One region of the Bradyrhizobium sp. CCGUVB1N3 genome, then DNA from elsewhere that is predicted to be linked to it. Evidence: predicted binding sites of a transcription regulator. Region 1 holds the regulator's gene; each other region holds the start of a gene.

The links. Region 1 encodes PhoB, which activates phosphate uptake and scavenging genes when phosphate is short. Its sites were predicted from a motif close to TGTCATNNANCTGTCAT; they were not measured.
Region 2: the regulator PhoB is predicted to act here: its motif matches at 1,583-1,599, upstream of NLM33_RS03170 (acetoacetate decarboxylase).
Region 3: the regulator PhoB is predicted to act here: its motif matches at 1,234-1,250, upstream of NLM33_RS30880 (DUF2794 domain-containing protein).

What each region holds. Positions count from the first base shown of each region.
Region 1 covers NZ_JANADR010000001.1:6,807,015-6,810,289, reverse strand. Annotated here, with positions in the region: gene NLM33_RS32400 (aspartate aminotransferase family protein) at 1-512, opposite strand, end outside; gene NLM33_RS32395 (GcrA family cell cycle regulator) at 968-1,480, shown strand; gene phoB (phosphate regulon transcriptional regulator PhoB) at 1,563-2,270, opposite strand; gene phoU (phosphate signaling complex protein PhoU) at 2,285-3,001, opposite strand; gene pstB (phosphate ABC transporter ATP-binding protein PstB) at 3,013-3,275, opposite strand, start outside.
Region 2 covers NZ_JANADR010000001.1:695,130-698,404, reverse strand. Annotated here, with positions in the region: gene NLM33_RS03175 (transporter) at 1-521, opposite strand, end outside; gene NLM33_RS03170 (acetoacetate decarboxylase) at 635-1,411, opposite strand; gene NLM33_RS03165 (patatin-like phospholipase family protein) at 1,641-2,816, shown strand.
Region 3 covers NZ_JANADR010000001.1:6,462,194-6,465,468, reverse strand. Annotated here, with positions in the region: gene NLM33_RS30885 (IS110 family transposase) at 1-582, shown strand, start outside; gene NLM33_RS30880 (DUF2794 domain-containing protein) at 796-1,167, opposite strand; gene NLM33_RS30875 (thioredoxin family protein) at 1,748-2,524, opposite strand; gene acnA (aconitate hydratase AcnA) at 2,759-3,275, opposite strand, start outside.

The sequences.
Region 1 (3,275 bases):
ACGGCTTCGAGGTCGCCATGCGGCACCTGGTCAAAGCCGTCGAGCGGCGGGCCGAAACCTTCGAGATATTTCGCCGAGCCGGTCGCCGCGAGCGTTGCAAGCGTGCGGCCGTGGAAAGCGCCCTCGAAGGTGATCATGCGGTAGCGCTCGGGATGGCCCTTGGAGGCGTGATAGCGGCGCACCACCTTGATCACGCATTCCATCGCCTCGGCGCCGGAATTGCAGAAGAACACGAAGTCCGCAAAGCTCTCGTTGCAGAGCCTGACTGCGAGCTTCTCGCCATCCGGGCTCTGGAACAGGTTCGACATGTGCCAGAGCTTCGTCGCCTGCTCCTGCAGAGCCTTGACCAGATGCGGATGTGCGTGACCGAGCGCATTCACGGCGACGCCCGAGGTGAAATCGAGATAGCGCTCGCCATTGGTTGAGACCAGCCAGCAGCCTTCGCCGCGCTCGAAGCCGAGCTCGGCCCTGGCGAAAACGGGAAGCAGATGCGTCGCGGCGCTCTTGGTCATGGCGGTCACTTGGATGTTGGGGCCGGCTGAGGCTGCGTTGCGCAGCGCATCATTGACCTGCCCGGAAAACGAAACGTGCCGCCTTTTAAGGGCGGCACGTGTCACTATTTTATGCCTGGAAAAACCGCTGTCAATGCCGCCAGAAGGCCCCTGCAAGCCGCGCGGCCCGTAGTCTTGCGGTGGCAATTTTGAGTTCTTTTAGCGACGGAACATGTGGACGCTGGGCCGCAGACTCTTGCGCGGGAGTCACGCCATATTGTAGCGTTTCCCCCGTCAGATACGACATCTCGTGCAGCAGTTCTGATCCTCTTAGTCCTCATGTACCGGCGTAACGTTCAGGTGCGTTTTCGCGCCCGGCGAGCCTTAAGGGATTCTGGCAGCACGGGTTTTTCGAGGCTTAGACATCGCCACGCGGCCCCAAGGATTGGCAGGCGCGCGGCGAGGGGAAGGGTGCAATGACGGTTTTGACCTGGTCCGACGATCGCGTCGAGCAATTGAAAAAGCTCTGGGAAGCCGGGCTTTCGGCCAGCCAGATCGCTGCCGAGCTCGGAAATGTGACGCGCAACGCCGTAATCGGCAAGGTGCACCGGCTGGGCCTGTCCGGCCGCGCCAAGACCCCGTCCTCGGCGGCTCCGCGGCCGCGCAAGGCGCGCCCGGCGCAGCACATGATGCGGGTGAGCCGCCCGATCTCGCGCGGCAACACCGCCCTCGCCCAGGCCTTCGAGGTCGAGGTCGAGCCCGATCCGATCACCTATGACAACGTCGTTCCGATGAGCCAGCGCCTGTCGCTGCTCGAGCTCAACGAAGCGACCTGCCATTGGCCGGTCGGCGATCCCTCGAGCCCGGATTTCTTCTTCTGCGGCGGCAAGTCGCTCTCGGGCCTGCCCTACTGCGCGCAGCATTCGCGCGTCGCCTACCAACCGGCCGCCGACCGCCGCCGCGCTCCGGCCAAGCCCGGCACGCGCTGAGTTCGGCCACAAACGACAACGTCCCGGCGCAAGGCCGGGACGTTTGATCGAGAGACGTCAGCGCGCCATCCGGCGCGCTTTTTTACGTCTGCTCCGCCTTCGCAAACCGATCATCCAGCGCGTAGCCGGCGCCGCGGACGGTGCGGATCGGATCCTGCTCGCGGCCGAGATTGAGCAGCTTGCGCAGGCGGCCGATGTGGACATCGACGGTGCGCTCGTCGATATAGATGTCGCGGCCCCAGACGCTGTCGAGCAGCTGCTCGCGCGAGAACACGCGGCCCGGATGCTCCAGGAAGAACTCCAAGAGGCGATATTCGGTCGGGCCAAGGTCGATCGGCCGTCCGGAGCGCGCGACGCGGCGTTTTTCACGATCCAGCTCGATGTCGCCGTAGGCAAGTATGGTCGCAAGCCGCTCGGGGCTCGCACGCCTGAGCAGGCCTTTCACGCGCGCGAGCAACTCGGGCACCGAGAACGGCTTGACGATGTAGTCGTCGGCGCCGGTGGCAAGCCCGCGCACCCGCTCGCTCTCCTCACCGCGCGCCGTGAGCATGATGATCGGCAACCCCTTGGTCTCGGGCCTTGCGCGAAGCCTGCGGCACAGCTCGATGCCGGACAGGCCCGGCAGCATCCAGTCGAGCACGATCAGGTCGGGGATGTGCTCCTTGAGGCGGGTGTCGGCGTCGTCGCCGCGCATCACCGTCTCGACATCGTAGCCGTCGCCTTCGAGGTTGTAGCGCAACAGCTCGGTCAGCGCTTCCTCGTCCTCAACAACCAAAATGCGTGCGCCCATGGCGTCGTCGCTCCTTAAGTGTTCGGCACGGTCGTGGCGAAGGTCGTCATGTCGCCCTTCGGACGCTTGTCCGCGATGGCCTGACCTTCGATCATGTAGAAGACGGTCTCGGCGATATTGGTCGCATGATCGCCGATCCGCTCGATGTTCTTGGCGCAGAACATCAAATGGATGCAGAACGAGATGTTGCGCGGATCCTCCATCATGTAGGTGAGGAGCTCGCGGAACAGCGAGGTACAGATCGCGTCGACCTCCTCGTCGCCTTTCCAGACCATCATCGCCGCCGGCAGGTCATGCGCGGCATAGGCGTCCAGCACCGACTTGACCTGCTGCTGCACGAGGTCGGTCATGTGCTCCAGGCCGCGGAACAGCTTGAGCGGATGGAAATCGGTCTCGAGCGCGGCAACGCGCTTGCCCATGTTCTTGGCGAGGTCGCCGATCCGCTCCAGATCGGTCGCAACGCGCATGGCGCCGACGATTTCGCGCAGGTCGACCGCCATCGGCTGGCGACGTGCGATCGTGAGCACGGCGCGCTCCTCGATCTTTTTCTGGAGCGCGTCGATTTCGGCGTCGGTTGCCACCACGCGCTGGCCGAGCGCGACGTCACGGCGGATCAGCGCATCGACGGAATCGACGATCATGCGCTCGGCAAGGCCGCCCATCTCCGCGACGAGCCGCGTGAGCTCCTGGAGGTCGGTGTCGAAGGCCTTTGCGGTATGTTCAGAAGCCATTTCCTGTCTCCTCAGCCGAAGCGGCCGGTGATGTAGTCCTGTGTGCGCCGGTCGCTGGGCGACGTGAAGATCTTGCTGGTCTCGTCGAACTCGATCAGCTCGCCGAGATACATGAAGGCGGTCTTGTCGGAGACGCGCGCCGCCTGCTGCATGTTATGGGTGACGATCGCGATCGTGTAGTCCTCGGCGAGCTCCTGGATCAGCTCCTCGACCTTGGCGGTCGAGATCGGATCGAGCGCCGAGCAGGGCTCGTCGAACAGGATCACCTCGGGAC
Region 2 (3,275 bases), 6.1 Mb from region 1:
CCGATCTTGTCGGCCATGCGGTCCATGGTGTCAGCGACCTCGTCGACGATCTTCTCCAGGAGGGCCGCGACGTTTTCGACGCGGTAGCCGCCTTCCAGAACCCGGCGCGCCGCGTCCGCCGAACACAGCGCCTGATGGCGACCGCTGACCAGGAACCGCTCGGTCATCGCAAAACGCAGGAACGCTGTCTCCTCGGTCGGGCTCTCGATGTCGCGCACGAGGTCGGAAAACACGCCATAGACGCAATCGTCGATGACGTGGAGCTGCTGGAACGTATCCTTGGACAACAGCAGATCGCGCGCAAGCTGCGGCAGGCTGGACTCGGCGATCCAGGGCCGCGCCCGCGCATCGGTCAGATTGAAATGCAGCCACAGGCGGCCGTCATGGCTGAACTCGATCGGCTTGTCGATCGGCAGTGCCTCGGCGCTGCCGTCGCTGTGCAGGCGAAAGCCCCATACCAGGCCGGGAATTGCGGATGCGGCGCCTGAAATCGCGCTGACGATCTTTGCCGGCTCAGCCATGCTCAACCCCACGGTCAAACGATGTGATCTCTCTGGCGGGCGGCCGATGCCATCCGCCGGAACCCGCGGGGGTACTCAAATACGCGTGTGTTACAGCTTGATGATGGGCCGCCCTACTCCGCCGCGAGACCCGTCGCGGCCGCGGCTTCCTTGACGTAGTCATGCACGACGCGGCCGAACGGCAACGTCAGGTCGGCGATATAGTGATGCGCGCCGACGACACGCCGGACCGGGAAATCCGCTACCGGCGCATTGACATGTGGCACGAGGTGCAGGCGGCCAGGCCCCATCCAGGAGCCCTTCGGAACGATGTCGGTGAGGTTGATCGCAACGAGCTGGCAGACTTCGAGGTGGCCGTCGACACCCGGGATCATCTTGAGATTGATTTGCGTCTTCGACAGCGTCGCACGCGTGAGATCGCCGTTGCCGGCCATGCTCTCGTGCTTGTAGCCCATCGTGCCCATGGCAACGAGCTGGCCGGCATATTCCAGCGTGCCGGTGAGAGTATCCTTGACGATCTCGAGCTTGGGATGGGCGTACTTCTTGGGAAAGCCCCAGATCTCGCGCCCCGCAGCGATCGGGGGATCGTCGTCGAGATACATCTGCGAGACGAAGTTCACCTCTTCGCCGTGCAGGCGCGCGGGGATGACGAGGCCGGACTCGGTGTAGCTGCCGAAGCCGGAGGAGTCCGGCATCCTGATCCATTCATAATGCACGATCGGCTGGTCGATCGGCTCCAGCGGCTCAGGCAAGCCGGCGCGGATCAATTCCGGATCGGTCTCGTAGGTGATGACGAGGAATTCGCGGTTGATGAAGCGATAGGGACCAGCCGGATAGCTCGGTCCGGCAGCCGGCATGGACGGGAGTCTGAGAACGTCTTCCCTGCGCATCGCTCGTCTCCTGTGTGATGCTGGTGTGATGTTCGCCCGGCAGCAACCAGCATAACGCAGATTGCTAGCCGTCGTCATTGACCGCGATGTGATGGATTTCCGTCAGGCGCGTGACCTCCTGTCATGCCAGGCGCGACCGACCTGCATGCCCACGATGCAGCGGCGCGCAATTGTCATCACGCCGTCACTGCCGGGCGCAATCGTTTCGGTAAGGCAGGAGGCATCGGCCATGGACGCCAGGACGTCGCAACCGACATATCAGACACATCAGCCTCCCTCGCAGGGCTGGCGACCCGAGCGCTGCGACCGCGTCGCGCTGGTGCTGCAAGGCGGTGGCGCACTCGGCGCCTATCAGGCCGGCGTCTATCAGGCGCTACACGAGGCCGGCATCGAGCCGGACTGGGTCTGCGGCGTCTCGATCGGTGCGATCAACTCCGCCATCATCGCCGGCAACAAGCCGGAGAAGCGGCTCGATGCGCTCCGCATCTTCTGGGAGCGCATCACCAACCGCAAGATCTGGCACTACACGCCGGATGGCGACGTCTTCCGCCAGTGGCGCAATCTCACCAGCGCGTGGATGACGTCGGCCATGGGCCAGCCGGGCTTCTTCACCCCGCATCAGGTCAATCCCTGGTTCAGCCCCGTCGGCGCCAGGACCGCAACGAGCTATTACGACACCACCCCCTTGCGCGAGAGCCTGCGCGAGCTCGTCGACTTCGACCTGATCAACGACAAGAAGATCCGCTTCGCGGTCGGCGCGGTGAACGTGCTGTCCGGCAACTTCATCTATTTCGACAATGCCCATGACGAGATCGAGCCGGAGCACATCATGGCCTCCGGCGCGCTGCCGCCGGCGCTGCCGATGGTCAGGATCGGCACAGACCATTTCTGGGACGGAGGCATCGTCTCGAACACGCCGCTCCAGCATCTGCTCGACCAGGAGGACGATCTCAACTCGCTGGTGTTCCAGGTCGACCTGTTCAGCGCGCGCGGCGTGCTGCCGCGCTCGATCCAGGACGTCATGGCCCGCCACAAGGACATCATGTATTCCTCGCGCACGCGCCACAACACCGACGTCTATCGCCGGACGCACAACCTGAAGATCCTGCTCTACAAGGCGCTGGCGAAGCTTCCCGACGAGCAATTGTCCGAGGAGGAGCGCCAGCTCAAGGCGAGCCTGCGCAACATGCCCGAGATCGCGATCCTGCATCTGATCTATCAGCAGAAGGCCTATGAGGGCGACGCCAAGGACCACGAATTTTCAGGTACCTCGATGCGAGAGCACTGGACGAGCGGCTACGAGGATACTAAGCGCACCTTGAAGCGGCGCGACTGGATCAAGATGCCCGAGGAAGGCATGGGCCTCGTCGTGCACGACGTGCACCGGGAGACGGAGAGCGCGTAGGCGCCTCGCGGGGGCACTCGAACAAAAAGCGGCGAAAACAACCCCATGCAAAGTAGACGGCAGTTGGGAAATCAATGACTTGCGCGTCCGCGAAGCTCTTTGACTCGTCGGAAAAAACAGGGGCACGATGCCATCATGGCGTGCTCGGGCCATCGCCGCTCACCCAGCATAATCGAAACCATTCGCCCTCCAACTTGTCACGCCCGCTGCCACAGCCTTCCGGCCCGCTTCTGGTAACGATTGCCCCTTAGTCGCCGGCCGAGATGAGCCCAATCCACACCAACTGCGAATTTCGTCGGCCCAAATCCTTAAAGAGCGAATCTGATCGGCGACTTTCCTTACCCATTAGTTCAGTGAACAACCTTCGGTTCTCGGTATTATTATACTGTTACTTGAAAAAAGTCCTTGAAGTTCAGGGGGCTGATCCGGGTAAATTATCGCACCTGTGGTTCTTCCGAA
Region 3 (3,275 bases), 340 kb from region 1:
ACAATGATCGAGCAGATCGGAGAGGATATTGCAAAGCTCAAAAACCGGTTGGAGAGCTGCCGCAACGCGCGTATCCAGAAGCTCTGGAAGGAGCAGATTGCTCTCTTGGCCAGGCACAAACGAGCCGAGTTCAAGGCTCTGGTGGCAGCGATCCGCAAGCATCGCGATCTCGCCGAACGGCTCGATCTGATCTACGGCGTCGCCGGCAGCGGCCTTCCGACTGCGGTTTCCATCCTGATCAGGATGCCCGAGATTGGCCAGGTCACGCGCGAGCAAGCCGCAGCCCTCGTCGGGCTTGCGCCTTACGACAACGACAGCGGCGATCACGTTGGCGTCCGTCACATCGAAGGCGGGCGCGAACGCTTGCGCCGGGCGCTCTACACCGCGGCTCTACCGGCATCATTCCGCTGGAATCCGCAGCTCATGGCCCTGTACAACCGGCTGATCGCCGCCGGCAAGGGCCACAAGCGCGCGCTCATCGCCTGTGCCAGGAAGCTGCTCGTCGTCATCAACGCCGTCGTCGCACGCGGAACGCCGTGGCTCGCCGAACCGCCCAAAATCGCGAGCGTGCCCGCCACCTGATCGCGTTTCTTTGTTCGGCCGAAGCACCGTTTCTTCGTCCCGACCTGCCCTCGCAAATGACGCCGCGCACAGCGGCCGTCAAGGCTGGCCGTCGTGCCGGCCTCGCCTCACATCCGCCGCTGCCAGGCCACGCCTTGACGGCCACGAGCACGGCGTCATCCTCCCGGCAATCGGACGTCGCTTTAATGGTTGCTACGACGGCAGAACCAGCGGCTAAACCACCGCCAGCTTGCGATCGATCGCGAGCAGCACGCGCTCGAGTTCGTGGCCGCGGCGCAGGATCAGGCCGGTCGCCGAGATCACGCTGTACATGCCCTGCTTGCGCGCGAGCCGCGGGTCTTTCTCGATGCGGTAGATCGGTACTTCGGAGGCGCGGCGATAGACCGAGAACACGGCGCGGTCCTTCAGGAAGTCGATGGCATAGTCGCGCCACTCGCCGTCGGCGACCATGCGCCCATAGAGGTTGAGGATGCGATGCAATTCGAGCCGGTTGAACGTCACCCGGCCCGGTTGGGAACTCGCAGCGGCGCCTCGCGCCACTGCGCGCTGCTCGCTCGGATCGGCATCCTCCGACATCAGACTCATGGAGCGCCTCCTGTCGCTTCAAATCCATGACCGGCGGCCGTAAACACCGTCCCGGAACCCCGGATCATGACAGTTACATGATTGCGCCAACCGCGGCCGGCCGCAAGGGGCGCCTACCCGCACGGCTCCAGATCGCATCGCAAACACACCTTCCGGCTGTGGAACTTGCTCGCGACATACCGTCACGGGATCGTTAGCAGGAATCATAGTCTCGCCGCTTTTCCGCCTAGCGCCTGCCGCCCTGCACTGCGAAAAGATTCGTGTGCGTTGGCCCGGTCCTTTCGGTTCCGGATTCCTCAGCCCCCAGCCCCCCGGGGTCGTCGGGATCGGGCCTGTTCGCACGAAGGAGGACCAACGCGAGTTGGTCCTTTTTTGTTGTGTCGGGATGTTTCTCCCAACCTCTCTCCACCTCCCCCACTGTCTCCCCTCATCCTGAGGGGCTTGCGCAGCAAGCGTCTCGAAGGATCGAGGCCGATCATCTGTCAGCGCAGGCCTGCTTGGTTCGAGACGCGCGCAACAGCGCGCTCCTCACCATGAGGCGTGAGAGCGAGTCCTAATTCTGGACGGCGAGAGAAGCTGATCAGTGCAGCGACGTGTACGCCGCGCCCAGCATGGGCCCGGGCTTCTCGCGGCTGCCATCCTGGATATAGACCACCGCGCCATCGACGCCCTCGTGCGCGAGGTTCTCCAGCGGCACGGTCCAGTTTTCCGGAGTGCCGTTCCAGTCGCCGACCTTCAGAAGGTTGCGCACCACGTTGTGGTAGGTGATCTGCTGTCCGCGATTTTCGCCGCGGCTGATCGCGATCGGCACCGCCTTGGTGATCGAGCAGATCCAGACCTCGCCATGCGAGACGGCCGGCTCCTTGCTCGCCGCCACCGAAACATTGAGCTGCTTGCCGGCGAGCGACATCGACACCGGCACGCTCATCACGGTGTCGCCCTTGGCGGTCTTCGCGATCGCGCTCTCGATACCGGCGCGGTCGCTGCCGATGACATGCGCGGAGCCGTTGACGACGACCTGCGGCGTGTAGACCTCACGATCGCCGCGCATCCGCGAATAGGCGCGCTGCCGCGCAGAGAAACGTGAATCCGCCAGCGTGTCCTTCCAGCCGAGATAATCCCAGTAGTCGATCGGCATGCTGAGCGCGATGATCGAGGGATCGTTGGAGAGCTCGCCGATGATCTTATCGGCGGGCGGACAGGACGAGCAGCCCTGCGAGGTGAAGAGCTCGACGACCGCGCGGGGATCCGCCTGGGCGGGACGAATGACGGCGATGATCGCGCAGACACCGAGTGCACCGGACCAGATTGCGCCGGACCAACGCGAGATCGAATTAGAGGCCATCATTGTAGTCATGTTGAACGCCGCACACCTAGCTGATGTCGAGGGGATTCTATCGCCGACTGGTCACCGTAGTCTTACGGATAAATCTTGCGCGCACGGTGCGCTCCGCATCGTCCGAGGCGAAGACCTTTCGCCGGACGCGCCCATCTGGAACATACCGCAAACGAACAAAGGCGGCCCTTGATAGGCCGCCTTCGCTTAACCTTCTACTCACTTCGCAGTGAGCCATCGTTCACAAATCCGCGCTTACGCCGCGAGTTTGCGCAGCACATAGTGCAGGATACCGCCGTTGCGATAGTAGTCGAGCTCGTCCAGCGTATCGATGCGGCAGAGCAGCGAGACGCGCTGCAGCGAGCCGTCGGCCGAGACGATCTCTGCGGTCAGCTTCTGGCGCGGCTTGAGGTCGCCGACGAGGCCGCGCAGCGTGACCTTCTCGTCGCCCTTCAGACCAAGCGACTGCCAGGAAGTGCCTTCCTCGAAGGTGAGCGGCAGCACGCCCATGCCGACCAGGTTGGAGCGATGGATGCGCTCGAAGCTCTGGCACACCACGGCGCGAACGCCGAGCAGACGCGTGCCCTTCGCCGCCCAGTCGCGCGAGGAGCCGTTGCCGTATTCAGCGCCGGCGAACACCACCAGCGGCACGTTCTCCTGCTGATACTTCATCGCGGCGTCGTAGATCGACATCTGCTCGCCGTCGGGCCAGTGCTTGGTGAGACCACCTTCCGGGATGTTGCCGTCGGCGCCCTTGAGCATGAAATTCTTG